3 regions of the Lysinibacillus sp. RU7 genome follow, and region 1 is predicted to be linked to each of the others. Evidence: riboswitches for the same ligand, from Rfam matches in the RefSeq annotation. Region 1 holds a riboswitch; each other region holds the start of a gene.
What was found. A riboswitch is a leader RNA that binds a small molecule or an ion and turns the genes downstream of it on or off. The one in region 1 is predicted to bind cobalamin.
Positions count from the first base shown of each region.

Region 2: it holds a riboswitch for cobalamin, as region 1 does, so the genes downstream of both, AC3II9_RS02575 (ABC transporter substrate-binding protein) here and nikA (nickel ABC transporter substrate-binding protein) in region 1, are expected to answer to the same signal.
Region 3: it holds a riboswitch for cobalamin, as region 1 does, so the genes downstream of both, AC3II9_RS13885 (FecCD family ABC transporter permease) here and nikA (nickel ABC transporter substrate-binding protein) in region 1, are expected to answer to the same signal.

Region 1 is NZ_JBYQFK010000036.1:26,772-37,360, reverse strand. Features, by position in the region: gene AC3II9_RS19665 (MBL fold metallo-hydrolase) at 1-176, shown strand, start outside; gene AC3II9_RS19660 (hypothetical protein) at 230-397, opposite strand; gene AC3II9_RS19655 (nitric oxide synthase oxygenase) at 661-1,731, shown strand; cobalamin riboswitch at 1,854-2,034, shown strand; gene nikA (nickel ABC transporter substrate-binding protein) at 2,449-4,047, shown strand; gene nikB (nickel ABC transporter permease) at 4,052-4,993, shown strand; gene AC3II9_RS19640 (ABC transporter permease) at 4,990-5,796, shown strand; gene AC3II9_RS19635 (ABC transporter ATP-binding protein) at 5,808-6,677, shown strand; gene AC3II9_RS19630 (ABC transporter ATP-binding protein) at 6,674-7,486, shown strand; gene cntE (staphylopine family metallophore export MFS transporter CntE) at 7,483-8,676, shown strand; gene AC3II9_RS19620 (tetratricopeptide repeat protein) at 8,739-9,584, opposite strand; gene AC3II9_RS19615 (restriction endonuclease) at 9,745-10,299, opposite strand; gene AC3II9_RS19610 (CynX/NimT family MFS transporter) at 10,358-10,589, opposite strand, start outside.
Region 2 is NZ_JBYQFK010000002.1:207,604-218,192, reverse strand. Features, by position in the region: gene speB (agmatinase) at 297-1,169, shown strand; gene AC3II9_RS02585 (YwiB family protein) at 1,821-2,252, shown strand; gene argS (arginine--tRNA ligase) at 2,249-3,916, shown strand; cobalamin riboswitch at 4,160-4,343, shown strand; gene AC3II9_RS02575 (ABC transporter substrate-binding protein) at 4,528-5,481, shown strand; gene AC3II9_RS02570 (FecCD family ABC transporter permease) at 5,474-6,472, shown strand; gene AC3II9_RS02565 (adenosylcobinamide amidohydrolase) at 6,473-7,933, shown strand; gene AC3II9_RS02560 (cob(I)yrinic acid a,c-diamide adenosyltransferase) at 7,951-8,511, shown strand; gene AC3II9_RS02555 ((Fe-S)-binding protein) at 8,837-10,589, shown strand, end outside.
Region 3 is NZ_JBYQFK010000018.1:62,028-72,616, reverse strand. Features, by position in the region: gene AC3II9_RS13940 (M23 family metallopeptidase) at 1-578, opposite strand, end outside; gene AC3II9_RS13935 (LysE family transporter) at 689-1,321, opposite strand; gene AC3II9_RS13930 (hypothetical protein) at 1,432-1,719, opposite strand; gene AC3II9_RS13925 (hypothetical protein) at 1,769-1,945, opposite strand; gene AC3II9_RS13920 (DUF3021 domain-containing protein) at 1,973-2,404, opposite strand; gene AC3II9_RS13915 (LytTR family DNA-binding domain-containing protein) at 2,410-2,853, opposite strand; gene AC3II9_RS13910 (50S ribosomal protein L25/general stress protein Ctc) at 3,272-3,856, shown strand; gene AC3II9_RS13905 (hypothetical protein) at 4,064-4,591, opposite strand; gene AC3II9_RS13900 (precorrin-3B methylase) at 4,696-5,382, opposite strand; gene AC3II9_RS13895 (ABC transporter substrate-binding protein) at 5,440-6,423, opposite strand; gene AC3II9_RS13890 (ABC transporter ATP-binding protein) at 6,480-7,253, opposite strand; gene AC3II9_RS13885 (FecCD family ABC transporter permease) at 7,254-8,252, opposite strand; cobalamin riboswitch at 8,465-8,648, opposite strand; gene AC3II9_RS13880 (LysE family transporter) at 9,019-9,636, opposite strand; gene AC3II9_RS13875 (TrmB family transcriptional regulator) at 9,650-10,459, opposite strand.

The DNA.
Region 1 (10,589 bases):
AGGGATACCAGGATTTAAAAGCAGATCTCTTTATTCCGATGCATTACGATTCTTTTCGCCTTGCAGATGACACACCCAAAGAAGCACTGGACCGTTTAGTAGCTAAGTGGAATAACAAGAGGCTTGATATGGAGAATTTAAAAATTTTAAAGTTGGGAGAAACACTAGTTTTCTAGGCAGTATAGCTGCATGGTTTTTGAAAAATAATATGTCTATGTATGTTGCAGATTTAAAATTGCTTTATAGAAGTTATACTGCTAAATAGTTGTAACATGGCTAGTTTGGCATTTGTTACTGTAGTACCAATTAAGACTTTAGCGATTAAATAAAGATCGATGTCATCTGTTTTCATTAAGAGAATAGTCTTTTTCCATAATGACACGCACGATGTTTTCATACATAGTGACTCATAAACTTAATACAATGACTACTCGTTGGACTTGATATGAATGTTTCGCCTGTCCAATCTTTTCAATCAAGAGGCTCATCCTTGTTTGCTTCATCATAAATGATAAAGGATGATTTAGTGTGAGAAAACTTGTCCGCTTGTTTTTGTCTATTATTAGTCATATATGAAAAATACATGTTTTGTGGCTGTCTACATTCATTGTCATCGGGATATTCCTTCTTCTAAAATGAAAGCAATGGAGGCGTCAGCAGATGAACTTATTATTAAAAAATGAACGTGAACGACAAGAAGTAATCGAGTTTTTAAATAAATATAAACAAGAAAAAGAAATGACCGAAGTATGGTTACAGCAGCGTGTAGCCGAAATCCAAGTAATCGGTAGCTATGAACCGACTTTTGATGAATTAGAATTTGGTGCGCGCGTTGCTTGGCGAAATAGTAATAAATGTATCGGGCGTCTTTTTTGGCAGTCACTGCATGTATTTGATGAGCGCAGTCTACAAAATGAGGAAGATATTTTTCGCGCATTACTGAGGCACATTGACTATGCAACAAACGAAGGGAAAATTCGTCCTGCTATTACAGTGTTTGCATCAAAGAGGGTACGCGTTTGGAATCACCAGCTTATCCGCTACGCAGGGTATGAAACGACGAAGGGCATTGTTGGTGATCCAGATTCGGTTACTTTCACAAGACAATGTATGAAGCTTGGTTGGCAGGGGGAGGGCACACCATTCGATGTGTTACCACTCGTCATTCAGGTAGATGGTAAACAGCCTAAGTGGTTTGAGATTCCAAAATCGTATGTACTGGAAGTAGACATTACACATCCTGAGTATCCTGCCTTTCAAAAGCTACAATTAAAATGGTATGCGGTGCCGATTATTTCGAGTATGCGTTTTAATTGTGGTGGCATTGATTTTGAGGCCGCGCCGTTTAATGGTTGGTATATGGGTACAGAGATTGGCGCACGCAATTTGGCAGATACGAATCGTTATAATTGTTTGCCAAAAGTAGCGGATGTAATGGGACTGAAGCGTGAGACAAATAGTTCATTATGGAAGGACCGTGCTTTAGTGGAATTGAACATTGCGGTACTGCATTCCTTTAAGGAGGCGGGTGTCAGCATTGTTGACCATCATACAGCCGCACAACAATTTAAGTTGTTTCAAGAGCAGGAAGGGAAATCCAATCGTGATGTCACAGGCAACTGGACGTGGTTAATCCCACCTGTATCGCCAGCTACAACACATATTTTCCATCAACCAATTCCTAATATCATTCATAAACCAAATTATTTTTATCAAAAAAATCCATATTAACGAACTATTCATAGCCCAATCTGTCTGGGCTATTTTGTTTTATTTTTATAATTTTGTTTGAAATTTCAAACAAAATAAATATAGAAATTTATTACTGTTATTGTTAAACTGTTCCATAATGATAAAACTGAATGATTTTTGGTGCTAATGCGAATTAGCTTAAAAGGGAAGTACGGTGAAAGTCCGTCGCTGTCCCGCAACTGTAATTCGGAGCAAATCACATAGAAGCCACTGTTTTATAACGGGAAGGTGTGAGGAGCATTGATGATAAGCCAGGAGACCTGCCAAAAATTAAGCCCGATTCAACCTACGAGGATAGGTGCGAAGTAAAGCAAATGTTCAATTTGCTTATTTACTAATGCACCCATGCACTTTCTCTTAGGAAGTGTATTTTTTTATGCACTTTTTTGTTAATGAAAAAAGAAGATTGTTATTTTAAATGAAAAGTGTATAATTTAATTGATAATAGTAATCATTACTACTATAGTAGATTCATAATTCAAGCATGGAGGAGATAAAAGTAAATCGTTCATAAAGTATTTAGTGATTTTAGCAATTGATAAGGAATAGTATTTATGAAAAATGATATTATTTCTCAAGTCATTTTCAGTCAAGAAATGACAAGGATACATAAACAAGATGTTTACTATGCGGTGAAATGACGTATCAATCAGGGTGATAATAAGAATCATTTTCTAGAAAATAGGAGGAATAACAGTGAAGCGTATTTATATTTTATTCATATCAGTAATGATATTGATGTTGTTAACAGCGTGTGGAGATGATGAGCAAACAGCAGCTACATCTGCAAAGGAATCAAGTAATACACTAGTGATGTCTTGGCCAAAGGATATTGGGGAAGTGAATCCACATTTATATTCGCCAAATGAAATGTTTGCTCAAGCAATGTTGTATGATCCGTTAGTGGTGTATGAAAACGATGGCACGATTTCACCTGGATTAGCGGAATCATGGGACATGTCATTGGATGGGAAGATTTATACATTCAAGCTACGTGAAGGTGTGCAATATTCTGATGGTTCATTGCTTACAGCTGAAAATGTAAAACGTAATTTTGATACCGTTATCGCAAATAGTGCAGCACATAGCTGGTTAGAGGTAGTGACTGTTATTGACCAAGTAGAAGTGGTGGATAATACAACGGTAAAAATTCATTTGAAAGAGGCGTATTATCCGTTCCTACAAGAGTTATCACTTATTCGTCCGCTTCGTATGCTAGGGGACGCGGGATTCCCGGAAAGTGGTAGTACAGCAGATGGGATTGAAAAAGCAATCGGTACAGGTCCGTGGATTTTAACTGCGTATGAGCAAGATCGTTATGCAGAATTTACACGTAATGAAAACTATTGGGGTAAAAAGCCGTCAATTAAAAAAGTAGTAGTAAAAGTGATTGCAGATTCCCAAGCACGTATGATGGCCTTAGAAAAAGGAGATATTGATCTCATTTTTGGTAGTGGGCAGCTTGTACCAGCTGAATTTGCGACATTACAGCAAAATAATCAGTACGTCACAAAAGTGTCAGAGCCTTTATCAACACGTATTTTATCTTTCAATACAACATACGGTGTGACACAAGAGAAGGCAGTACGTATCGCATTACAGCATGCACTTGATCGACAAACGATTGTGGAGCACGTATTAAACGGTTTAGAGCAAGAAGCACGTTCATTATTTGCACCGGGCTTCCCTTATAGTGATATTGAAGTAGAATCATATGCTTATGACGTACAAAAAGCGGCTGCTATTTTGGATGAAGCAGGCTGGGTAATGGATGAAAAGACAGGTATACGAGTAAAGAATGGTGAAACGTTGACACTGACAGTTCCTTATAACAGCAGTGAGCAAGTGCATAAGGCCATCTTTGAATATTTGCAAGGTGTATGGAAAGAGATTGGTGTGGAAGTCAATTTAATGGGGGAAGAAAGTCAAACAGTCTATATGCGTTCAAAAGAAGGCGAATATAATCTCATGTTCAATGATACATGGGGAGCGCCTTATGATCCGCATATGTACCTGCGTACAATGACAGGTGAAAAGCAAATCGGTTTTTATGCGAAAGCGGGTATTGAGTCGAATGCGAAGTTAACGGATGATATTACACGTGTGATTCGTTCAACCGATGAAGCAGAGCGTCACGCGCTGTACGAAAGTATTATTCAAACGATTCAAAGTGAAGCGATTTTCATGCCCATTTCATATCGTCAAAATTATTTAGTGGCGAACGATGTATTCGAAACGATTACATTCTCCCCACAACAATACGAAGTACCAATCAATTTGTATGAAATGAAGTGATGAGATGGGGCAATTTTTAACGAAACGTCTACTGAGCATGGTGCTAGCGCTATGGGGGATCACAATCATTGCCTTCTTCTTAGTACGCGTGATGCCCGTTGATCCAATAGAGGCATATTTTCAAGCTAATCAATTGCCTGTAACCGAAGAGGCGATGGAACAAGTACGTGAGGAACATGGGCTAAATCAGCCTATGTTCACACAGTACGTACAATGGCTATCAGGTGCTATTCAGTTCGATTTTGGTACATCCTTTATGACGAATAATCCTGTAAGCACGGAGCTATTTAGCCGTTTTGGTGTGACGATGCAGCTAGCGGTTGTTGCATTTCTTTTTATTTTGTTGCTATGTGTACCAATTGGGATCATCAGTGCTGTGAAACGTGACTCTTGGTTTGACCGCATGACGCGCTTAACGATTTTCTCGATTGCTTCGATGCCGAGCTTTTGGTTAGCCTTTGTGTTAGTTTATACGGTGGCATTAAAGCTCGATTTATTACCGTTAATGGGCTGGGGAACAGTAGATACGATGATATTACCTGCTTTAACGTTGGCACTAGGGGTTGTCCCGTATTATGTACGCATGATTCGGACGAGCATGATTGAGCAAATGGATCAGCCATTTGTGACATTTGCGCGAGCGCGTGGAGTACCAGAGCATATTATTATTCGTCGTCATATTTTTAAAGGGACGCTCACACCATTAATTACGTCACTCGCCATGACGATCGGTGTGCTGCTAGGCGGAGCAGCAATTGTCGAGATTGTCTTTACGATTCCAGGTATGGGTCGTTTTATTGTAGAAGCGATTACAGCGCGTGATTATTCCGTTTTACAGGCATTTATCTTTATCATTGGTTTCTTCTATATCGTAATTAATTTTATGGCTGATTTGGTGTGTGCATGGATTGATCCGCGTATTCGTATAAAGGAGGATGCTTCGTGAACAAAAAATGGGCACTTTATATGAGTAGTTTTTTAGTAGGCGTTTTATTTTTAGTAGCGATTTTTGCGCCGTGGTTAATGCCAAATGATCCACATGCACCGAATATAGCCATGAAGTTACAAGGCTTTTCATCGCAGTATCCATTAGGCACCGATCATTTAGGCCGCTGTGTATTGTCACGGCTAATCGAGGGGGCTCGGGTTTCCCTATCCATTGCTTTTGTTGTGTTGATGGCGACGCTTGTGATTAGTATGGTCATAGGCTTAACAGCGGGCTTTATCGGGGGCTGGCTAGATATGCTTCTTATGCGGATTTGTGATATTTTGCTGGCTATTCCGAATTTTGTTTTTGCGTTAGTCATTGTCGGGGCATTAGGTGCTGGCATGAAAAATTTACTTATTGCCATTGTACTGGTCACGTGGGTCGGCTTTGCACGCATTATTCGTAATATGGTCGTGAGTTTAAAGGAAACAGATTATGTCACGTATGCCCGTGTTTGTGGTGTATCGAAATGGAAGATTGTTGTGCGACATATTTTACCGTTCGTCTTCCCACAAATGCTCTTGCTGAAATTCATTGGATTAGGCTCAACTATTTTAATGATCTCGGAGTTATCTTTCTTAGGGCTAGGTGTGACAGCACCAACTGCTGAATGGGGCATGATGATTAGCGAAAGTAAGACATACTTACTGACAAAGCCCGAGTTGATGCTTATTCCAGGGATAATGATTTCAATTACAGTCCTTATTTTTAATGCTTTTGGGGATGCACTACGAGACGTACTCGATCCGAAAACGACATAGGAGGGCTGAATATGTTAGCCGTTGAAAATTTAAATGTTACATTGCGAAATGGTCATGTCGAAAAGCATGTGCTGCACAACATCAGCTTCTCTATACCGAAAGGAAAGGTAGTCGGTATTATTGGGGAAAGTGGCAGTGGCAAATCTGTATTATGTACAACGATTATGCAATTATTTCGCGAAAAACGAACAGTAACAGGTAACCTTTCTTTTAATGGCATGTCTTTAGTTGAGCTGTCTGAAAAAGAAATGCGGAAACTACGCGGGAAAGAAATGGCACTCATTATGCAAAATCCGATGGCGATGTTTAATCCTATTGTTACGATTGGTGAACATTTTACAGAGACGATTCAAGCACATCGAAAAGTAACGAAAAAACAGGCGATTGCACATGCAAAGGAGCAGTTGCAAAGGTTTCAGCTATTTGATGAAAACATATTAAAGAAATATCCGCATGAGTTGAGCGGTGGTATGCTACAGCGTGTCATGATTGCGATTGCGGCGAGTTTAAATCCGTCTCTATTATTAGCGGATGAGCCGACGACAGCACTTGATACGACGACACAGCTTGAAATTTTAAAAGAGTTAAAACAATTACATGCCACGACGGAGATGGCGATGCTCATTGTCTCACATGATTTAGGTGTCATTGCCAATTTAGCTGAGGAAATTATTGTGATGCGTCACGGAATTATTGTAGAAAAGGGGCCGACTAGCCATATTTTACAGCATCCACGTCACCGGTACTCGCAACGGCTTGTTGCAGCACGAGATGAGCATAGTCAATTAGCGGATTTAATCGACCGTTTTGATGAAGAAATTACAGGTGAATTAATGCAATGTGATCCAGGTCATTGGGTTCGAATGGAGGGAAGCGTGTGATTACAATTGAGCAAGTGTCAAAATGCTATACTAAAAAAGCCTTATTTAAAAAGCCGCACCACATTCAAGCAGTAAAGGATGTATCGCTAACAATTGAAGAAGGCTGTTGCTTTGCATTAGTTGGACAAAGTGGCTCAGGGAAAAGTACGCTTGGTAAAATGCTATTAGGTATTGAAAAGCCTGATAGTGGATCGATTTATTTCCAACATATGAATGTTCACCAAGCAACTAGCAGCGAACGTCGCTTCCTGCAGCATGCGTTACAGGTAGTGTTTCAAGATTGCCATAGTGCCGTGAATCCGAAAATGAAAATCCGAGATATTATTGCTGAACCACTTTGTGTGCATCAAAAGTTAACAAAAGCTGAAATCGAGCAAATCGTCGGTGAATTACTTGAGATGGTCGGGCTAAAAAAAGAGGATATGCTGAAATATCCCCATCAATTTAGCGGCGGGCAATTACAGCGTATTACGATTGCACGTGCCATCTCCACAAAGCCAAAGCTCATTGTGTTGGATGAATCCATTAATAGCTTGGATATTTTAGTGCAAATTAGTATTTTACAGCTACTGAAACGATTACAACAAGAGCTCCGTTTAACATACTTTTTTATTACACATGATCTACATGCGGTGAAATTATTTGCCGATGAAGTAGCGATTATGCATCAAGGACAAATTGTGGAGCAAGTAGCGGCTTGTGATTTAGCTTCTGTCCAGCATGAAGCAAGTAAAGCTTTACTTGCTGCCCAATTATCCATTGATTGTATTCACAATTATTTAGCAGAGGTGGGAGGTCGCGTATCGTGAAGAAAAGCCCGTTATCCATTAGCATGCTTCAAATGTATGGGCTTGCGATGTTTTACTTTACAGCCAATTCAGTATTAACCGTTATTTTCCCATTACAGGCGAAGGACCATGGTATGCCAGAAGCGGAAATTGGGATTATGATGGGCATGTATATGTTTATTTGTATGATTTTACGTCCGTGGGCAGGGCAAATGGTTGTTAAGCATAGCGTATTCACCATTATGAAATGGTTATTAGTCGGTCATGCCGGTGCTTTATTATTATACATATGGTTAGGTGTCGATAGCTTATATGCTGTCCGTATTTTACAAGGTTTTGTAACAGCGTTTTTCTCGATGGCGATGCAAATTGGGATTACGGAAGTACTGCGTGACGAGGACCGCGGACAAGGGATGGCGATGTATTCGTTATCAACGGTATTACCAGGGCTATATGGTCCAGCATTAGCGCTGTTTTTATGGTATCAGGGGGACATGATGTGGTTGTTAGTATTAGTAGCGACTTTAGCTTTTTTCCCACTCCTGTTTTTCATCAAATCACCACTCCCAAAAACGAAAAAGGACAATGCATCATTTACGTTTAAAGAAATGTTTGCGGCGATGAAGGTAGCGCGACAACATAACGGACTTGTTGTGTCTTCAGGGGTCATGTTAATCGGTGCCAGTATTTTTGGGGCGATTACCGCCTTTTTACCGCTTTATTTTGTCACAACTGGAACGGGTAATGCGGCACTCTATTTATTTTTACAAGCAATCGTTGTTGTAGGAAGCCGCTTCTTTTTCCGTAAGCACATTCCGTCAGATGGCAAGTGGCATCCGAAATTTATTGCGCTTGTTTTAGTAAGCTCTATTATTGGGACGAGTTTACTAGCCTTGTTGCCGATGATTGGTTCGTTTATTTATATTAGCGCTATTTTTAATGGTATTGCTACCGCGATGCTCTATCCGACATTAACGACATATATTTCATTTGTTGTACCAGATGCACAACGTCATATTTTATTAGGGCTATTTTTAGCTTCTTATGACTTAGGCTTTTCAATGGGCGGTATGGTCATGGGCTTTATCGTACAATTCGTTTCATACGAAATGATGTTTGCGACGTGCTCGTTACTCGGTGTTGTGGCGTTACTTTATAATTTTACGGCACAAAAAGCGAACGCTAATATTAAACAAGTCTCGATTAATTAATAGCGTGACGCTAGTACATGCAATTTTCCCCGTATGTGCGTACGGGGAAAATGTGTACAAGTTCATTTCTTTACAAATTCCTGTTGCAACTGTAACTGCTTTTTCGCAAATTGCAGGGCATGTTTTGTTTTTCCGCGTAGTTCACAGTTTTTTACGAGTGCCTCGTATAGTTCATGTAACAGCTGCATATCCTCAATTTCTGTTGCCACAATGAGCGCTTGCTGCAAAGCATCCATGGCGTAGTGGAGTTCCTTTTTTTCCATATAGTAATAGGCACGTAGTATAAGTGTCTTTATATGTTCTTTTGGCATACTTCCTAAGTCGGCCTGCTGTTCGCATTTTTGGAGAAGCGCATTTGTTTCTTTAAGACGATGCAGTGCTAGGAGCGTCTCTGCTCGATTTAACATGTAATAGAGATGTGATGCAGGCGCGAATGTAATGATATCGGCGTATTTTTCCCAGTAAGTATCACTCATTTCAAGTGACGATTCGAAATGCTGCAATGCAATATGACATTTTTGAATATGTAGTAAGGCGGTTATTTTCTCATCTGCTAATTTAGACTGTTCTGCAATTGGTAAAGCATTTGTAAACGCTTGAATGGCTTGTTCATAATTTTCGGCGGTTAGTTGCGTAAGCCCTCTCAGTATAGAATATTGTGCTTGTAGCTGTGGTTGGCTTGTCTCATGAATTAGTTTCTCGTAGCGAGTAAAAAGAGTGTGAAACTGTTGCATTTCCCCGCGCATATAAGCAATCGTAGTGAGCTGATATAAACAAAGACCACTATTTTCTGTTTGTGCCTGTGACATATACATTTTTAATAATTGATTGAACACAATTTTCGCTTCCGCATATTCCGCTGTGCGAAGGAGATTAATCGCATAGTCCATTCGTATTGGTAGCCCCATTGAAATCCTCCTCAACATTTACAAGCTAGTATTGATACGAATGTCAATATTAATACGTCTTTGCGAAAAGTTGTAATATTTTGCTTGAGGGAGGGCGGTCGTAAATTTCTTTCCAACAAATGAAAAAGTAGTATCTCTATTTAAGAGATACTACTTTTTATTATTTATCCAAAATCATGTCGATTAGCTCTTTACGGTCGATTAAATAGACGTCATTAATATTTGCCAGCTTCACCGCCTGTTTTGTAAAGTAACTATTTGTGACAACCCATGCTTCTGTTGCATTATACATTTTAATGGCACCGATAATTTCCTGCACGGCTTTGACCCCGACGGAGCTTGAATAGCGTTTTGCTTGGACGACGATGACATCTTTCCCATCTTTTAAAACTAAATCCGCGCCATAGTCACCACTTGTTGCCGTATACGATACTTTAAAACCACGACGTTTAAATAACTCGCCAAGGAAACGCTCGAATGCTTCGCCCGTCATTTGATCGACTTCTGCAATGCCGGCTTTACGTAAGCGTGAGGATTCATGTGAGCGTAGCCACGTTTTCAAACCGAGCCATAATAATGCATATGCACCAACACCGACACCAAATCCTTTAACGGTTTCTATATAGTACCAGCCGATGCCTCCCGCTATTAAAAATGGCAGCAACCGCATGAGTGGAATGCGTTTTTTCTTCTTTTTTCGACGTTTCCGAAACATACTTTTCTCCTTTAGATATAATGAATGATTATATCATAAATGAGTACGTATGTTTGTATTAATCGTGAATCGTTCGGTTGCTACTTGCAATATATGCCGCAACTGCTAAAGAAATGGCTATCACAATGAAAATAATATTCGGCACGAACCAGTTGTCAGTTACATCGTGAAGCAGCCCGAAACATGTTGGACCGATAGCTGCTAGTAAGTAACCAATCGATTGCGCAAACCCTGAAAGTTCAGCCGCTTCGTAAGCCGTTGTAGTACGAAGGGTAAAGAACATCATGGAT
Region 2 (10,589 bases), on a different contig from region 1:
ACCTCGATCTGTACTCGTTATGGTAGTATGTGCTTTTCGTGTGAATTAATAACGAAAACTCTTGCACTTTGCAGAAAAACATCTATACTTTTTTTGAACTGCATAATATAGTACGTTTAACTGAAACGAAAAGTTTCAATTGTGTTACAAAAGTATTTCATTTGTGTAAAATTTGCAGTTTAGATAAATTGATACTTGCATTTTTAACATTTAATCACAGGAATATTCCTATTATTCTAGGAAATAATTTAAATGGTACAAATGCAGCATAAAAATAACTAGAGAAGGTGAATAACATGCGTTTTGATGAAACTTATTCAGGGAATGTTTTTATTAAAAGCCACCCTAATTATGAAGAAAGTACAGCGGTTTTATACGGCATGCCAATGGACTGGACAGTAAGTTATCGTCCAGGTTCTCGTTTTGGTCCTGCACGTATTCGCGAAGTATCGATTGGGTTAGAAGAGTATAGCCTGTATTTAGATCGTGAGCTTGGCGATGTGAAATTCTTTGACGCTGGTGATATTCCACTACCATTTGGCAATCCTGAAAAATCATTAAAGGAAATTAAAGACTGGGTACGTAAGTTGCTGGCAGATGGCAAAATTCCTGTTGGCATGGGCGGAGAGCATTTAGTGTCTCTACCTGTGATGGAAGCTGTGTATGAAAAATATGAAGACCTTGCCATTATTCATTTTGATGCACATACAGATTTACGTACAGATTACGAAGGGGAGCCGTACTCACATGCGACACCAATTCGTAAAATTGCTGACCAAATTGGACCATCGAATGTATATTCATTCGGTATTCGCTCAGGCTTAAAAGAGGAAATGGAATGGGCAAAAGAAAACGGCATGCACATTTCATTATTTGAAGTATTAGAGCCACTGAAAAAAGTATTACCAACACTTGCGGGTCGCAACGTATATGTAACGATCGATATCGATGTATTAGACCCAGCGCATGCACCAGGTACAGGTACGGTAGATGCCGGCGGGATTACATCAAAAGAGCTACTAGCATCTATCCACGAAATCGCACGCTCTGAAGTGAATGTGGTAGGTTTCGACTTAGTAGAAGTAGCTCCAGTGTACGACCACTCAGAAATGACGGCCAACGCAGCAGCGAAATTTATCCGTGAAATGATTTTAGGGTGGGTGAAATAATTCCTACGAAATCATTTTAAGAATGCAACAATGAAGGCAGTGTTTGCGACGAAAGCGTAGCGTCAGGAGCACAAAGGATTAATGAAAGTGTGAATAACACTTTCCACCTTGCAGCGAAATTTACCCGTGAAATGATTTTAGGCTGGGTGAAATAATAGATTTTATTATAAAGTGTAGACAAGCCTGTGTTCAGGTTTGTTTGCACTTTTTTATATAAATCGTCTTAAAACTGTCGACATTGAACGATCAAAACCTTCAGGTACGAGCAAAACACTACCGTATCCGAGCAAAAGTCCGTGGTAAACGGTCAAAAAGCTACGCTATCCGAGCAAAAAGTCACTGCATCCGGTCAAAACCATCCCGTATCCGAGCAAAATCCTGCAGTGAACCGTTAAAAAACATTTATTTTTAGCCAAAATGCAAGCGGATGAGAAGATAAGCTTGCAACATGGAAGCTGATTTTTAAAGTCAACCATTATGCTGGAACATTAAAATGCACATATATAGTGTTCATGATCATATAAGAGATTACTAACATGGACTTGTTGCGGAGGAAAGTCATTCATTCAGCCAGTTCATTCTTGATTAAATAGAGAAAACTATCCTATAATAAGAAGGTTATATAATCGAACTAAAGGGGTTGTCCAGGCGGTGAACGATGTAGGAACTGAAGTGAAAATAAAGCTCGTTTCTTCTATTATCCCGACAGAGGGTGAATTAGAAACATATGAGATGTGGTTACAAGGAACCTTTATTGAAAAAGCGGGGACGCACTATTTACGATATGAGGAAGTACAGGATGATAAAACAATCCGTACGACAGTCAAATTAACAGATGAGCAGGCGGTTATTATGCGCAAGGGCGGCTTGAATATGCGCTTGCCACTCAACACAAAACAAAAGGAACAAGGTCATTACGATAGCCCGTACGGCATGATTCCACTAGTAACAAAAACCTATCAACTATCGTATGAGCGACGAGAGGCAAGTGGCGAGTTTAAAACGCAGTATGATTTAATTCTCGGCGGTACGTCAGTCGGCAACTATACGTTACAAATACATTATACGGAGGTACAACTATGAACGCAGTAGAACAACTACAACAACAAATTAAAGCTGCGCTTGCTGCTGCTGCTGTGAAAGCAGGCTTAGTAGAAGAGGCAAGTGACTTAACTATTCATTTAGAAACACCGAAGGATAAAGCAAACGGTGACTTTGCAACAAACTTAGCGATGCAATTAACAAAGATTGCGAAAAAGCCGCCACGTGCGATTGCAGAGGCGATTTTAAAAAATCTTGAAACAGCAGGGACAGATATTGAGAAAATCGACATCGCAGGTCCTGGCTTTATGAACATTACAGTACGTAAAGATTTCCTTGCAGGTGTTGTGAAAGCTGCTTTTGAGCAAGCTGAAAACTACGGTCGTTCAAACGCTGGGGCAGGTGAAAAAGTACAAGTAGAGTTCGTATCAGCAAACCCAACAGGTGATTTACATTTAGGTCACGCGCGCGGGGCTTCTGTTGGTGACTCTTTATGTAACGTAATGGATTTTGCCGGCTACAATGTTTCACGTGAATACTATATTAACGATGCAGGGAATCAAATTAACAACTTAGCATACTCGTTAGAAGCACGTTACAAGCAGGCTTTAGGCATGGATGCTGAAATGCCAGAAGACGGCTACCATGGTCCAGATATTATTGAAATTGCAGGTCAGTTAAAAGAAGAGTTTGGTGCAGACATTTTAGAAAAATCAGATGAAGAGCGTTTCAAATTTTTCCGTGAGCATGGACTGCGCCTAGAGTTAGCGAAATTGCAAAAAGACTTAGCGAATTTCCGTGTTGAATTTGATGTATGGTATTCAGAAACATCTTTATACAACAATGGCAAAATCGATGTAGCATTAGATAAATTAAAAGCAAATGGTCACGTATTTGAAGAGGAAGGTGCCACTTGGTTCCGTTCGACAACATTTGGTGACGACAAAGACCGTGTATTAATCAAAAACGATGGCTCTTACACATACTTAACGCCGGATATCGCCTACCACGAAGATAAATTACAACGTGGTTTCGATAAGCTGATTAATATTTGGGGCGCTGATCACCACGGATATATTCCGCGTATGAAAGCAGCAATCGAGGCGCTTGGCTATAATCGCGGGACATTAGAAGTAGAAATTATCCAAATGGTACAGTTATACAAAAACGGCGAGAAATTTAAAATGTCGAAGCGTACAGGTAATGCGGTCACAATGCGTGAATTAGTAGAAGAAGTAGGCTTAGATGCCGTTCGTTACTTCTTCGTGAAAACAGCAGGCGACTCGCATATGGATTTCGACCTAGATTTAGCGGTATCACAATCAAATGAAAACCCAGTGTACTATGCACAATATGCACATGCACGTATTGCATCAATTTTACGTGCAGCAGGTGAGCAAGGCTATGCAGCTTCACTTGATAACCTTGGCCTACTAACAGCAGAAAAAGAAGAAGAGGTACTGAAAAAAGTAGGAGCATTCCCGCAAGTCGTGGCAGATGCAGCGAAACACCGCACACCACACCGTATTGCTAACTACATTCAAGACCTAGCGGCAACGTTCCACAGCTTCTATAATGCTGAAAAAGTGATTAACCAAGACAATAAAGAGTTAACAGAAGCACGTTTAGCGTTAATCACAGCCGTTAAAACAACATTAGCGAACTCTCTACGTTTAATCGGCGTATCAGCTCCTGAAAAGATGTAATCAATAATAAGCGAACGCAATCTTTCATCGTTCTGTAGCGAAAGGCATAGCCGACAGCTACAAACGCTCTAAAACTAATTGGCGTAAGTGCACCTGAAAAAATGTAATCATCGTAAGCCATCCTTTATGGGTGGCTTTCATTAATTTCTACGACGTATTTGGGGATTGTATAAGCAACACTAGAGTTTTCAGAAAATTATTCTTTTCAAAACGGAGATTTCAGCTATAATAGAAATGTTAGACAATTTGATAAGTAGTAAAGGTTCTTTGCCGTGTGCAAAGATAATAGGGAAGTCGGTGTAAGTCCGACGCGGTCCCGCCACTGTAACTGCTAGCTTGCTTATAAAAAACCACTGATTCATTCGGGAAGGGATAAGCCAGCGTTCGATGCATAAGCCAGGAGACCTGCCTTTATGAACACCAAGATAACCTACGAGGATAGGAAGGTGGCTTTTAAGTATAGATGTTATACGTAATGTTAGCCTTTTCCAAAGTCTCTCGTACTAGAGAGGCTTTTTTTATTTACAAATTTATCTATCTTTACAAACGTGCCACCATCTTAGGTTAATTGGATGAAAGGGATATCTTTCGGATAATAGGAGGAACAACAAATGAAGAAGTTTTGGCAGTTAGCCGCATCAGCAACACTTGCATTAACTATGCTTGTAGCATGTGGAACAGAAAAGGAAACAGAAACACAACAAAAGGAAGGTGCTGTCGTTGTAGAAGAAAATAATGAGACAGTCTTTCCAGTAACAGCTGTAGATGCACTTGGTAATGAAATTACATTAGAAGAAGCACCAGATCGTATCGTGTCGTTAACACCATCCAATACAGAGATTTTATTTGGTCTTGGCCTTGATGAAGAAATTGTTGGTGTGAATGACAATGATAATTATCCCGCGCAAGTAGAGGATAAGACACGTGTAGGTGGTATTGAATATAATGTCGAAACAATTGTTTCATTACAGCCGGATATTGTCTTTGCACATGAATCGAGCATGTTTTCACTTGAAAGTGCGATTGCACAATTAGAGGCATCAGGTATTACTGTATTCGTTGTTGACAATGCAGAAACCTTTGAAGAAACATATGACACGATTGAAGTGGTAGGCACATTAACAGGAAAAGAGGATGAGGCGGAAGAAGTCATCTCATCTATTAAAACAAAACTAGCAGATATTGAAGCGAAATTAGAAGGAGTTGAACCAAAAACAGCCTTTATGGTTGTTGGAGGAGCACCTAATATTTATGTTGTTGGGCAAAATACATTTATGAATGAAATGCTGAAGTTTATTCATGTTGAAAACGCCGTAAAAGAAGAGGGCTGGCCAATGTATAGCCCTGAACAATTCCTTGCAGCAAATCCAGATTCCATCATTTTCACTTATGAGGGGGATGATGAAACAATTAAAAATACCCCAGCCTTTGCGAACATGACAGCGGTAAAAAATAATGCATTAACAGTCGTAGATGGCAATACAACAAGTCGTCAAGGTCCACGTATTGCAGATGGTGTTGAATCGATCGCAAAAGCAATTTATCCAGAGGTCTTTAATGACTAAAAAATACATAGCGGCTTATGTACTTTCTATCGCTATTTTACTAGTGAGTATATGGTGTGGGATATCGATTGGTTCGGTATCTGTTCCACTTTCTACATTGTGGGATGTGGAAGCCAATCCAACCGCTTATAGTATTTTATGGCATATTCGAATGCCGCGCGTCATACTAGCTGCATTAGTCGGCGCCTCACTGGCAATTGCCGGTGCGGCGTTTCAAGGCTTGCTCAAAAATCCGCTTGCTGATCCATATACACTTGGGATTTCATCTGGTGCATCAGTAGGTGCTGTTTTTACATTGTTCTTTAGTGTCTCCATTCCGGTATTTGGCCTGTTTACATTGCCTGTTTTTAGTATGGCAGGCGCTTTAGTGACACTTTTAATTGTTCTAGGCTTTGCACGAGTAGTAGACCGAACAATGAAAATGGAGACATTAATTTTAACAGGGATTATATTTAGTTCGTTTTTAGGCTCCTGTATTTCGCTCATGATTGCACTTACGGGCGAAGAGCTTCGTTCGATTATGGGTTGGCTGTTAGGGAGTGTGTCCATGCGCGGCTGGCCATATGTCAAAATGATTTTACCGTTTGTCATCATAGGCACCATTATTCTTTGGTTTAATCGCCGCGAGTTAAATGCGATGATTTATGGCGAAGAACGGGCGAAATATTTAGGGGTCGATGTCAAACGAAGCAAGTATATTATTTTGATCGGTGGCTCGATGTTAACGGGTGCTGCTGTAGCTGTATCCGGCACGATTGGTTTTGTCGGACTAGTTGTCCCGCATATGGTACGGATGATTTTAGGGGCAGACCATCGTCATTTGCTTCTAATTTCATTTTTAAATGGCGCAAGTTTACTTGTCATTTGCGATCTTGTATCACGGACCATTATTGCACCGACAGAATTACCAATTGGGGTCATTACATCATTTATCGGTGCACCAGTATTTGCCTATATTTTCTTTAAGCAACGTAAAGGACGGGTAGCATAAATGTTGAAAGTGGAACAAATTTCAGGTGGATACGGACATGTGTCAATCGTCCAAAACGTATCATTTGAGGTAGAGCAAGGGAAGGTACTTGGTATTTTAGGGCCAAACGGGAGTGGGAAATCTACACTGTTAAAACTCGTTAGTGGCATTATTGAACCAACAGCAGGGAATGTTTATATAGAAGGCAAACCGATGAAAAGTTACAGTGCTAAAGCGCTCGCGAAACAAATGGCCGTCTTACCACAACTACATGCCAATGCCTTTTCGAATTCCGTTTATGATGCCGTCTCATTAGGACGTTATCCACATCAGAAGGGTTTTTTCGCAAATTGGTCGAAAGAAGATGAAGAAGCAGTAGAAAATGCGATGGTACAAACGGGCGTACAAAAATACCGTGACACGATGATGGAGTTTTTATCTGGGGGGGAGCAGCAGCGCGTTTTTATTGCACAGGCGCTGGCGCAATGCTCCAAAGTGTTATTATTAGATGAACCGACGAATCATTTAGATATTGCACACCAAAAGCAAATTTTAGATATGATTCGAAAAGAAGCGACAGAATGTGGATTAACGGTTGTGTCCGTATTTCATGACATTAATTTAGCATCACTTTACTGCGATGAGCTATTATTGATGGAAAACGGGCAAGTAAGGGCGTACGGGGCACCACATGAAGTTGTGCTACAAGAGCAAATTGCAGATGTGTATCAGGCAAAGGTATCGACATATGCACACCCAGAAATGCCGAAACCGCAAATTACGATGATGCCAGACCAAATCAGTCAACATCAGCCTGTTGTCTCACTAGAGCAATTAACGATTACGCAGGACTATGTGCAGCTACAGACAGAATTTCCGTTAAAAGTCATTTCCTCTGCGGTGCATAATGCAGGGATGGGATGGTATAACACCTTTCTAAACCGATCTGTATCACCGTACTATAATATTAATGATGTAAAAGAAGAAACCAACCAATTTTTGAAGGAGCAAGGCTTTTCATTAACGAATACTGTTGTCATGTTAACGGCTGTTGAGGCGAATCTTGCCGTGACGCGCGTATTTAGCAATGACCGCTTTAGCGTCATTGTGGCTGTAACGGCAGGTGTAGGCAATGCAGTGGATGCAACGCGCACGTATGAACAGGAATACAAACCGTATATTGGCACGATTAATACATGGGTCATTGTGAATGGAAAGTTATCAGATGAGGCATTTTACCAAGCGATGATTACAGCGACGGAAGCAAAAACAAAAGCGCTTGCGGAAGAGGATATTCGTGATGCACAAACGAATACAGTAGCAACAGGAACATCTACAGATAGTTTGTTAATTGCTGCTACCCAATACGGTGAAGAAATGCCTTATGCAGGCCCGATTACCGATGTTGGGAAGCTAATCGGGCGGGGCGTTTTTGAAACAACAGTCGCTGCTATTCAACGATATAAGCAATCCAAAATTTAAAGAAATGGGTGATGGGGATGAAGCTTTACACAAAAACAGGTGATACAGGAAAAACAAGTATTATCGGCGGGCGTGTAGATAAAGATCACGCACGAGTTGAAGCCTACGGGACGATTGATGAGTTAAATTCCGTCATTGGCAAAGCTGTATCAGAGTTAGATAAAGGGATTTTTGCCGATATTTTAGCAGATCTTGAGGCGATTCAGCATGAGTTATTTGATGGCGGCGGCGATTTAGCCAATGTGATGAAAAATCGCGTGTATAAGCTAACAGAAGCACCAATCGAAGTCATGGAAAAGCGGATTGATAAGCTTTCAGAAGAGGCGCCTGCTCTGAAGCGCTTTATTTTACCAGGTGGTGCTCCAGCAGCAGCAACGCTTCACATGGCAAGAACCATTGCGCGCCGTGCAGAACGTCAAACGGTCACATTAATGCGCGAAGTCGAGGATGTATCACCGGTTGTGCAAAAATATTTAAACCGTTTATCGGATTATTTATTTGCTGCAGCACGTGTCGTGAACTTCCGCTTAAAGATTTCGGATGTAGAATACATTCGTAGTGGCGATGTTTTTAAATAAATAGTAATTCCCCTCTCAATGCATTTTGAGAGGGTTTTTTAATGTGTATTTTTTAAAAAAATAAGGATTTTTATAAAAGGCGGCAGGATATTCTCGAAAAGGTATAGAATTTCTCTAATAAGAATGAAATTGTGAAATTAATATATACAAAATTTTCTGACGTTTGTGATGAAAAACTGTTGACTGAATGCTCATTCATATCTACAATAATACTAATAGTATTAATATGGAAATATAATTTATTTATAGTAAGTTATGATGGAGATGATGGATCAGTAGAAGGGGAGTAATCATCTTAGTGTGACTTGCTTAGGGGGGATTTGTAGTGAATAATACACTATTGATTGTGAACTGGGTAGCTACAATTGCGGTTATTTTGTATGCGTTAGGGTTATTTGCATACTTATTAAAAACACGCTATCAGTTTATTCAGTTAGGGAGAAAAGAAGAGTTCGAACAGAAATTGAGCGAACGTATTAGTGATTTAGTCGAAAAAGTATTCGGTCAATCGAAGCTATTAAAAGACAAGAAGATGGGGTTAATCCACGTTCTATTTTTCTATGGCTTCTTAATGGTCCAGTTCGGCGCGATTGATTTAATTTGGAAAGGGCTAGCACCTGGCTCGCATTTACCATTAGGTGGGCTTTACGGGTTCTTTACGTTCTTCCAAGAAATTGTGGCGGTCGTTATTTTAGTTGCTGTATTTGGCGCATTTTACCGTCGTTATATTGAAAAGCTCGTCCGCTTAAAGCGCGGTTGGAAAAATGGTTTAGTACTGATTTTTATCGGTGGATTAATGACATCAACATTAATCGGTAACGGTATGAGTTTAATTTGGCATGACCATAGCTTTAACGGCTATGAGCCAGTCGCATCCAGTATTGCTTGGGCATTCCAATGGATTTCACCAACAGTAGCGGCTGCTGTATTTTATGTTATGTGGTGGGTGCACTTAGTTATCTTATTAACATTCTTAGTCTATGTACCACAAGGCAAACACTTCCACTTAATTACGAGTATCGTAAACGTTGGGGTGAACCGCTTAGAGCGTAAAGGGACACTACGTCCAATTGACTTCGCGGCACTGGAAGAAGCAGAAGACGAGGCAGATATGCCAGCACTTGGTGTTGGGAAAATTCAAGACTTCACGCAAAAGCAATTACTTGATTTATATGCTTGTGTAGAGTGTGGTCGTTGTACGAATATGTGTCCAGCAACAGGTACAGGAAAAATGTTATCACCGATGGACTTACTTGTGAAATTACGTGACCATTTAACTTTCACAGGGGCAGTCGTCACAAAACAAAAGCCTTGGGTACCATTCCAATTCTTTAATAATACACAAGGAAACCAATTAGCGATGGCTGCGGCGTCAGGCGGTACATTAGAGTCCGTGTATGACCGCGCGTTAATCGGTGGTGTCATTACAGAAGAAGAAATCTGGGCTTGTACAACTTGTCGTAACTGTGAAGATCAATGTCCAGTCATGAATGAGCACGTAGATAAAATTATCGACCTTCGCCGTTATTTAACGATGACAGAAGGAAAAGTAAACCCAGATGCACAACGCGCGATGACAAATATCGAGCGTCAAGGTAATCCATGGGGCTTAAACCGTAAAGAAAAAGAAAACTGGCGCGAGTTAGATGAGTCGATTCACATTCCAACTGTGAAAGAGGCGAAGAAATCTGGAGAAGGTTTCGAGTATTTATTCTGGGTTGGTTCGATGGGGGCATTCGACAATCGCTCACAAAAAATTGCCTTATCCTTTGCGCGTTTACTGAACGAAGCAGGCGTTAAGTTTGCTATTTTAGGTAATAAAGAGAAAAACTCGGGCGATACACCACGTCGTCTTGGAAATGAGTTCTTATTCCAAGAGCTAGCGACAGGGAATATTGAAGAGTTTGAGAAAAATGAAGTAACAAAAATTGTGACAATCGATCCGCACGCATACAATATTTTCAAAAATGAGTATCAGGATTTCGGTTGGTCAGGTGAAGTATATCACCATACAGAGCTGCTGTATGACTTAATTAAACAAGGTCGTTTAACGATGAATCATCGTGTAGAAGAAACAA
Region 3 (10,589 bases), on a different contig from region 1:
TTGTCTTTTAGGCCATCCAAAACTTTCACGACTTTTCCATCTGCTGGAGCAAATATTGGCTGATTAAAAGCATAGAAATTTTCATTTCGCAATGGTGTATCTTTATAAGAGACACCATTTTGAACTTGGACTAAATCATACGCATAGCGTTGGTTTTCATAAGCATAGTGGTAGTTAATAAATTCGTTTGTTCCACCCCAAACAACAAACCACTCCCCTTTTACTGGCATACAATAACTATTTTGCGTGTATAGCTTATCACTGCTTGGATAAGTGACATAAGGCTTCACAGAAAGACTATGTATAATGCCCTGTTCATCAAAGAAGACGTCTATTGCCTTTACTTTTTGATCATCTAACCAAACGTAATGTATCAAGCTTTCTATAGACGTACGATAAGCTAACTGATAACTAGCTACCCCTTGATTAAATGAAGCTGCCAGCTCTACAAATTGTTCAAGTGATACTAATTCTCGAAACGGCGTAATCGCTTGGTTATAAATCATTTCATAATCACCTTGATAGAAATGTGTACCAAATTGTTCCGGATCAATCGGTTGATGATATGTATTTCTCATGATTACCTCCTGCATCATTCATAGACTCTCTATACTATACGGAAAAATTAACCAAATGTTTCAAAAATAAAAAAGCTAAAGGATTACCGAAAATCCTCTAGCTTCAAAAATCAAATATATGCTTGAATAGCTAAGTAAAATTCATACAGGAAGTAGCAGCCAAACCCGAATAATAAAATGCCTCCTATAATTGAGGTCCATTTAATCATTTGACGATTCATGACTTTCCTCGTAATTGAAACAATCATTAATAACCCTACATCATGTAATAAAATGCCCGTTAAAATCCCTATCGCTGCAATGATAAAACCGACCGATTCATTCGTCACATAGGAGTCTGCTAACACAGCACCAAATACGGATATCCAAAACACTAAATTCCCTGGCGATACGGCTACAAATAAACCATTTCGATACGTTTTCGAAAGTGATTTATTCACCTTTTCACCTGCTAATGTAATATCTTGATCAGCATTTTTAATAGAGTCATAGGCTAACATAAATAAGAAACCGGCTCCAATGATCCACAATGGCAGCTGGACATAAGGCAGGGATAAAATCTTTGCTAATCCAAAATAGAGAGCCAATATGAGTAGCACATCAATAGTCATGCCACCAAGACCTACAGCCCAACCGTGAAAAAATCCGTTTTTTAAACCTTGTTTCGTCATTTCAACCGTGATTGCTCCAACGGGTAAAGCAATCGATAAACCAACTAGCACAAACTTCAAATACACATCCAAAAGTCATAACTTCTTTCAAACACTATTTGTATATTAATTCTCCGTTTGAAATAATTATACATAATTTTCGTGTGTAATCAACAAAAATAAAAACGCTTCTAATTTTATCCTCAAACATCCACATAAAATTGAGGAATGTAAAAAATGCCATACTGCTTAACTAAAAAGGTTTCTAAGTGTGATTGAGTAGCTGTTTCGAATGGTGGTATTGTTAGCTCATACAGTTGTGCATTGTCACCAATGTCATTCCAGCTCTCAATTTTTTTTAACTCTGTTTCAAACGCTACAATCGGATGCCCAAGTAAAAATAAATGCGTCCGCAATGCAATTGTAGGTGACATAAATAAACAGAACATAATCACTACTAGTGCTATGAAAACAAGCCATCTCTTTTTCAATGTACTCCCCCTTTTCAAAACACTTTATGACGAAATTTCTTTTTGAATATTAATCATTACAATCATTTTTTGACTCACTAATTTCATCGATTTTCTTCGTTATCATCAATATAATTAAAAATGCACCACTACCCATCGCCGCATTCTCAATATGTTTGTCAAGGACATAATATTGAATAACAAAGAACAGTAAACAGAAAATAAACACACGTATTGTATACTTCATCAAATCCCCCTGCTTATTTCACTCAATCTATTCCTCACTACTTGAAAATGCACTGATTTTTTTATTCATTTTCCGTACTTCATGTCGGTTGTATAAATAGAATAAAAACCACACGAATGTGAATATCAAAATATTACCGATGATGATGCCTATTACAGAAAGAACAGAAGTAACTGGAATCCATTTTAAAGAAAAGGCAACGATGAAAAACGCACTTAGCCCTATACTGAAATGGATCGAAGTTTGTTGTAGAAATGTTAAACGTTCGACCCTGTAAACTATCGATGTTGTCGCACAACTAATGCCTACAACAATAGAACCGAATATATGACCGAGATAGTTTTCAGCTAATACTTGTAAAAATGCATCGCCTCCGATTACATAGCCAAGGACATTCATAAACACAAAAGCTGTACATCCCCAACTAATACCAAAAAGTAAATATTTTATCATATGCATGGACGTTAAACCCCCAATCGCTCTTTAAATTTTTTTCGATAGCTTCTTGTAATTACTTCTTTTATGCCCATCACCAGCTCCACTTCCATTGTGCCGTTAAACGCTGCTTCAATATGTTTAATTTTTCGGATATTAATAATGGCTGATTTTGAAATACGAATAAAATCTTTCCCTAATTGCTCTTCCATCTCATATAAAGGTTTATTGACGATGTATCGTGTTTTAGCTACATCATACAGCACCAGTTCCCTACCTTCCGTAAAAATAACAACAATCGTTTCAGGGTCCATCATATACGTTTTATTGTCATGCTGGGCCGTCAATATATACGTGTCATTTTCACTTTGCAACAGCGAAATGGCTGCTTGAATATTCGGTGTTAACTTGGCAGTATGAATTTCTACATACGGTTCTTCACACTTCGCATCAATTTTCAACTCCACCCGCATTCACCGCTCCCCCCTTATACTAAAAATTATAGCATACAAATTTTTCTAAAAAGTGCATCTTAGCCTGCCATATGGTAACTTACACAGCGATCTAGACATCATACCGCTAGCTTATAAATCAACCCCAATAACAAAACAAAGACGTTCAAAAAACATCGCTCGTGGATATCCCTATTTACAGAAATTTTACATTAAATTTGCTTTATACTAAAAATTAACTATAATGGTAGATGTAGTGTCTTTAATGCTTGCAGAAAATAAAAACTATCACTTCTTTTTCCAGTAAGATTTCACTGGCGTTGTTTTCTTTTTATTTGAGGTACGGGTTTAGTGTGTAAACGATGAGTTGCATTCTTGAATCGATTGATTGTTCTAACACAATCAGCCGAAAAATAACATTGGAAGGAATTGAGGAAGTATGAGTATTGTTTTACAAGCGACAAAGCGTGAGGCAGGATCTCGTTCGATTTTACGCGAGATTCGAGAAAATGGCGGTGTACCCGCAGTTGTCTACGGCTACCAAACAGATACGACACCGATTTTTGTCGATGCAAAGAAGGTTTCGAAAATGATTGTAGCAAATGGCTTAAATAATATTTTTAAGCTAGCAGTAGATGAGCAAAGTGTTAATGCTGTTATTAGTGAAGTACAGCGTTGCGCATTAAAGAATACTATTACACACGTTGATTTCCAAGCGATTAATATGTCGGAGGAATTGGAAGTAGACGTACCAATTGTATTAACAGGCGAATCCATTGGGGTTAAAGAAGGTGGCATTTTAATGCAACCAAACTTAAACATTAGAGTGAAGGTAAAGCCTGCGGAAATTCCTGAATCAATTGAAATCGATATCTCTCACCTAGCTATTGGTAGTTCCATAGCAGTTGTCGATATTCGAGAGCAGGTTGGCTTTGATATTGTGACAGAAGATGGTTATACACTCGCTACAGTGATGGCTCCAACAGTAGCAGAAGCTGCGGTTGAAGAAGCTGAGCAAGTATAAAAGAATAAATACGTGTAAGGGTGTTGACTTTTGTCACACCCTTTTTTGATTCTTTCATTATTTTACTTGTGTCCTCGTTGCACTTGCTTGTGGTGGGTTACTTCCTTTACGAACGTTTACGCGACTTTGGATATGATTTACGCGAGTTGCCGAACCTTTTACGCGGGTTTCCCATGGTTTTACGCGCTTTTACGGTTTCTACCTAAACTATTGTTTTCTCTCCGGAAATAAAACATAAGAAATACTAATCACCCCATCAATCAGCACAACTAGTCCCCAAAACTTCAGCATTTGCTGTAATGTTGTCGTATCGCCTGCTTGACCGATATACTGAATCATCGCCCATAACAACACGCCTCCAATGGCATATGCCACAATGTGCCGCATCCATAGCTTTACCTCATGAACGCCTTTTGCTCTACCAACGAGCCGTTCTTTCGTGTTCGGCTGCTTTACTATCCAAATGCGGAACTTTTCATCCGCCCAATGAATGAGTGTTTTGCCATATGCAACGGAAACACCAATATAAATGGCCGCAATGCCATGCACAGCGGTAGCAGCTTGCCCATTTTTTAAATCGATGGCTGTTAAAATGAATAAAGCGAAATCAATGATCGGTGTTAGTAAAAAGAAGATGACACTTAATCGTTCTTTCTTTAGTATGTACCGCGCTATAAGCCCTGCTATAATGGCAATCCAAAATGCAATTTCAGCAAGAATAATCCAGGTAACCATGCTCGCTCTCCCCTTCTCTTTTTCCATGCCCATTATAAAAAAAGCAATATTTACCTATACGGATAACATCGCTAAAAGTTTCAAGAGCGCAAACGATTGCCTAATTAGTCAATGTGGCTAGTAGCTAGACTCGACCAAAAAGCTTCTTCCTTTGTACGCTTAAAAAATCGATGAAAGGGCTCATTTTCCCGAGCAAATTCATTATATAGATCAAGCATTTCTTGTAGGAAGGCTTCAATATTTGTTACAGGTACATTTTTCGCAAATAATTTCCCGGCCTGTGTATGCCTGCCCATGGGGATCGCTCCTACATACACGTCAAAGCTATCCTGTTGGTACACAAGTCCAATATCATCGTACATTGCGTTATAGCATGCAGAGGCGCAGCCATTTACATTCAGTCGAAGTCGATTCGGTACAGCTTGCCCAACGAATGTTTTATACAGGGCTTCTGTTATCGCTGCGGCTTCCATTTTTTCACCATCACAAAAGTCACATGCCTTCATATCTACAACTGCGCCTTGTTGTGCAATATATAACCCTACATCCTCTAGCTGCTGCTGGATTTCTAATCGTTTTTCTGTAGGAATAGATATCAGTAAATAATACGAAGCAGAATATTTAATCGCCCCATCTTCGCCTACGATTTCCGCTATTTTTTGCAATTGTGCAGGTGTGTAATGTTTATTAATCACTCCTGGGCTAATCGCTAAGCGTGTATATGAACTTTCCTTATTTAATGTCGCAAATGTATGCTCTGGCACATTTTTCGTAAATGCATTGCGCCCCATAGTACGTCCTCCTCTAGATGAAAATAAGCTAGCAAAACGCTAGCTTATCTCTACTTATTAAAAGCTTTCTGGGTAGAAGCCTTCTGCTAAAATTTTAATCGCCTCGGCTGCACGTACACCTTCTGATGCAGCTGATAATGGTAAAATGACAAAGCGTTCATTTAACACCGCATCCATTTCTTTTAATGCTGGGTCATTTTTTAAGAACGCTATTTTTTCTTCCGCTGTTGTTGAACCGTAATCAATCACGACAACTACTTGTGGGTCACGTTCAACAGCATCTTCTTTTGATACCGTTGTCCAGCCAGACTCGACATCACCAAAAACATTTTGTCCTCCTGCAATTGTCACTAGCTCATTCATAAAGTTTTGAGCTGCTGTGAACACGTCTTGCTCTCCACTATCATACACAAGTACACGTAATGGCTCCGATTGCTCAGGCAATTTTGCACGAACTGCCTCTACATCATTTTTCATTTGTTCAATTAATGCTTCCCCTCGATCTTCTACACGGAAAATTTTTGCGATATTACGAATATCGGTAAAAATGTCCTCTAATGTTGGATTATTCATACTTGAGGACGTATGTAAATACGTGTGAATGCCTAACGCCTCTAATTCTTCCACTGTCCCAATACCTTTTTCACTAAAGCCACTTTTCCAGCCTGCATATAAAAAATCTGCCTCTGCATCAATCACTTGCTCTTTTGTTGGATATTGCTCTGCTAATACCGGCACTTTCGCATAGGCCTCTTGCAATGGTTCGTAAATTTCATCATCTAAATAAGCCGTACCAACCATCGAATCCTCTAAGCCTAACGCTAGCATAATTTCTGTTACGTGTTGGTTTAAGGAAATCGCTTTTGTCGGTGCTTCTTCATATACTTGTGTTGTGTCATTATTGTCAATCGTTACGGCATTTTCTTCCGCTTGTGCAGGTGCTACTTTCTCTTGCTTACCTTCTTCATTGCTACAAGCACCTAAAACGCTCAGTGCCATAACCGTGATAAACACAAGCCACATGTTCTTCAATTTTTTCATGTCAATCTCCCTTTATTTTTAATTTATATAGAAAGAAGTGTATGCTTCCTCACGATCTATAACATGGATTCAGGTATATAAAATAATTGCGGCTTCTTCGTAATCGGGTGAATACCGATTTCCGCATGTACGCCAAAAACATCGCGTAAAAGCGCTGGTGTCAGCACCTCTAACGGCGTACCATAAGCAACAACTTCCCCTTTTTTCATCACATAAATTTTGTCGCAATACGTAGCCGCAATATTTAAATCATGGAGTGCCGCCATAATCGTAATAGGCAAACTCCGAATTAAATCCATTAATTGCAGCTGATACTGAATATCTAAATGATTCGTCGGCTCATCTAGCACCATCACTTGCGCTTGCTGTGCCAATGCTCTTGCCACAATGACGCGCTTCTTTTCTCCACCCGACAATGAGCTGAAATGACGCTCACTCAGATGGGTAATCCCTGTTTGCTCCATCGATTGCTCTACAATTTGACGATCCTCTACGGTATCTCGTTCAATCAATCGTTTATGCGGTGTACGCCCCATCGCGACTAAATCTCTCACCGTAAATTCAAACAATACAGGTGTTTCTTGCCCGACGACCGCTAACTGTTTCGCGACAGCTTTTGCTGGTTTCGTTAGCATGTCCTCTCCAAAAAGAAAAACTTGCCCTTCATTTGGCTGCAACATCCGGTACATATTTTTTAATAATGTCGATTTACCACTACCGTTAGGACCGATCAATCCTACCAATTCACGCTCTTTCACATGTACAGACACATTATGTAAAATCGTTGCTTGCCCGATGGTATAAGAAAGATTTTGTGCCACATATACCATTTACTCACCCTCCCCAAATGAGTAGGTTTGTTTGCGCAGCATCCAAATGAAAAATGGACAACCGCATAATGCTGTAATAATTCCAATCGGCATTTCTTCAGGGGCAATAATAATCCGTGCTAACGCATCTGCCCAAACGAGGAAAATCGCACCAAGTAAAGCACTAATGGGCAAAACAAATTTATAATTGGACCCAACGAGCATGCGGACAACATGCGGAATAATTAAGCCAATAAATCCGATGGCACCACTGACAGCAACAAGCACCCCTGTTAAAAGGGAGACAAGTAAAATGAGTAATAAACGAAACCTCTCTAAATTCACCCCTAACGTGAGTGCCGATTCTTCTCCAAGTAATAGTAAATTCAAATGACGTGCATGAATGCGTAACACTACATACACAACGACAAAAACAACCATCGGCAACATTAAGTTACTCCACTTCGCACCGGCTAAACTGCCCATCATCCAGTGCATCACCGCTTTAATACCGCCCTCTTCCTTAGACATGAGGAGCATAAAGTTCGTCATCGCAGAAAGCACCAGTGACACCGCAATCCCAGCTAATAACAGACGAATGACAGACACTCTTCCCCCGACTCTTGATAATAAAAAGACAATGATAACCGCAATCGTTGCCCCAATAAAGGCCGCAAATGATAGCGCATATATCCCTAAAAAAGAAAAGGCCCCAAGTAAAATGACCGCCGTGGCACCAACGGAAGCACCAGATGAAATCCCTAAAATATACGGATCCGCTATCGAGTTCCGCACAAGTGCTTGAATCGCTGCACCTGAAATGGCAAGTCCTGCCCCGACAACCATCGCTAGTAGTACGCGTGGTGTCCGAATTTGCCAAATAATAATTTCTTGTGATCGGCTCCAGTCCGCTTCAATCCCCAATACATTCCACGGCACATGCGATAAAATAACGCGCCAAACAGTCGCAGATGTAATGGAAACAGAGCCAATGATGACAGCTATTGTCATGGAAATCATTAAAACAATGAGCAAAATTACCACAAGAAAACCAAAATGAATCTTCCCTTTTTTCTGCACACTAAGCTCCTTTCAAAGGTTTTATTTCTCTTTTTGTTCCCGCTTGTTACAAAGACAAATAAAAAAATCTCCTTGAATCCAAGGAGATTGTCATAGCGAAATAAAGGGTATATTTACCCTACTCACTATAACCATCCTCGTGGTTCTATGTAAATGCTCTACTATTACCGGCAGGTCTCCTGGCTCATCATCAACGCGCCTCACAGCCTTCCCAGTTTCCCAGTGGCATTTGTGAGTTACTCCGATTTACAGTTGCGGGACAGCGTCGGATTTGCACCGACTTCCCTTTTAAGCAAACAACAAGACGTTATTTGCACCAATAATATGATATTTTTTTGTAATTCTTACACTAACAGAATCTATCATAACTCACAATAGTTTTGATGAATTCTGAATATTACGTGTATATAAATAGTATTTTTTATCTTAAATAACTACCCGGTAAAGTAAGTTTTTTTTACATAAATAACATCATTATATAATACTTCAATCCTACTCAAAGCCCTTATGCTGAAACACACTCCATTTTAACTAAGCTCATTCTTCAATATTAAAAATACCATTATTCACCTTATTTCCAAAAATACATTCTGAAACACATTTAGTTAATTAAGCTAAATTTGTATTCTTCTTTTCAAGAGACCGTTATTTATATAACCATTCCCCGTATATAATGCCATAATTAATTTTTATATCCCTTTGAACTTTAAAACATCGTTATCCAAATAGTAACCGCAAAAACAATTAAAATGATACCTAGAACACGGTCAAACCAATGCATGTAACGTTGATATAGTCTTCTAAAAAAATTATTCGAAATAAGTATAGCTAGTAAAATAAACCAAAGCCCCACCGCCAAAATGATTTCTCCACCATATATCCACCCCATCCACTTTGAAGTGTTTGGTCCGATAAATTGTGAAAAAATACTTAGGAAGAATAATGCTGATTTAGGATTCAGTACATTACATAAGAAACCTTCACGAAAGCAACGCATCACAGATTGTTTCAATAAACGGTCTATGCTTTTACCATCTGAATTCTCTAAGCGAGCTTGTGAGCGGATTCCTTGCAAGCCTAACCAAAGTAAGTAAGCAGCGCCAGTAAGTTTAATGACATTAAAGACAATTGGTAGTTTTTCTAATACAATGGTAAAACCTAAAATGGTATAAGTTATATGAACAATTAATGCACTGGCTATGCCCAAAGCTGTAGCTACACCATATTTTCTCCCTGCGCCTAAACTATTTTTCATGACGACGACAAAATCAGGCCCAGGTGATAAAGCTGCTAAAATGCCTACTACAAAAACTTCTATATACATAAAAATAGCTCCCTTATTTCTTCACATTACGTACAATATAAGTTAATAGATCATCACCTTGCCATAATGAATGAAGTACGTCGCTCCCTACTTTGTCGCTCACAACTTTCATCATCATATCGTGTCGAATATATTCTTTTGCCAATAGAACTAACATGGGTTCAGCTGTTTGAATTGCTTGAGGAATTTGCCCATTAAAAAAGCCCGCAATCAGCACTTCTTGATTATCTTGTATGACAATCGTTAATCTTTTACTCATTCTACCTTCTTCAATGACAGCAGTATCTCGACGATGGTAAAACGTTTCTCCGAATGAGTCAGTCTCCTGATTAGTAAAAAGCATTGAATATAGCTTAATTCCTTTTTCGCCTTGTTCTAAGGCTGAATTCTTTAATTCATCTAGTTCCTCTTCCCATGCAGAAAGCCAAATTTCCTCCTTCGCTGCTAGCATTACTTTTTGCATAGCATTAATAATCTTCTTTCTCCCTTCAATATGCTTAATCACATTCACTTCTACAGGCTTTTCAATGGCTTGCAACTCTTTTTCTAAAAAGGTCAGTGTATCCTCTGTTTGCCTTCTGCGATTCATGACCAGTTCTTTTACTGGAACTGGCGTATATGTAGGTGGTTCAGTTCGAAGCTCTATGATTGCTTCTTTTGCTACTAATTTTGCGATGACTGCATAAACCATTGAGCGTGGTACACCACTTTTTTTACTAATTTCATAACCATTTATTGCAGGCTCCTTCAGTAGTGCTATATAAACCTTAGCTTCATTTTTTGAATAGCCGATCTCTTCAAATTGCTCAATTAAATTTTCCATAACACCCTCCTATTAGTAGTAATATATATAACTACTATATTTAGGATAGTACCTCATGTCAATAAAGAGAATAAGAAAATTCTATCTTATAAGATTTCCTATCAATATTCGGTAGTTACTTTGCATTGAA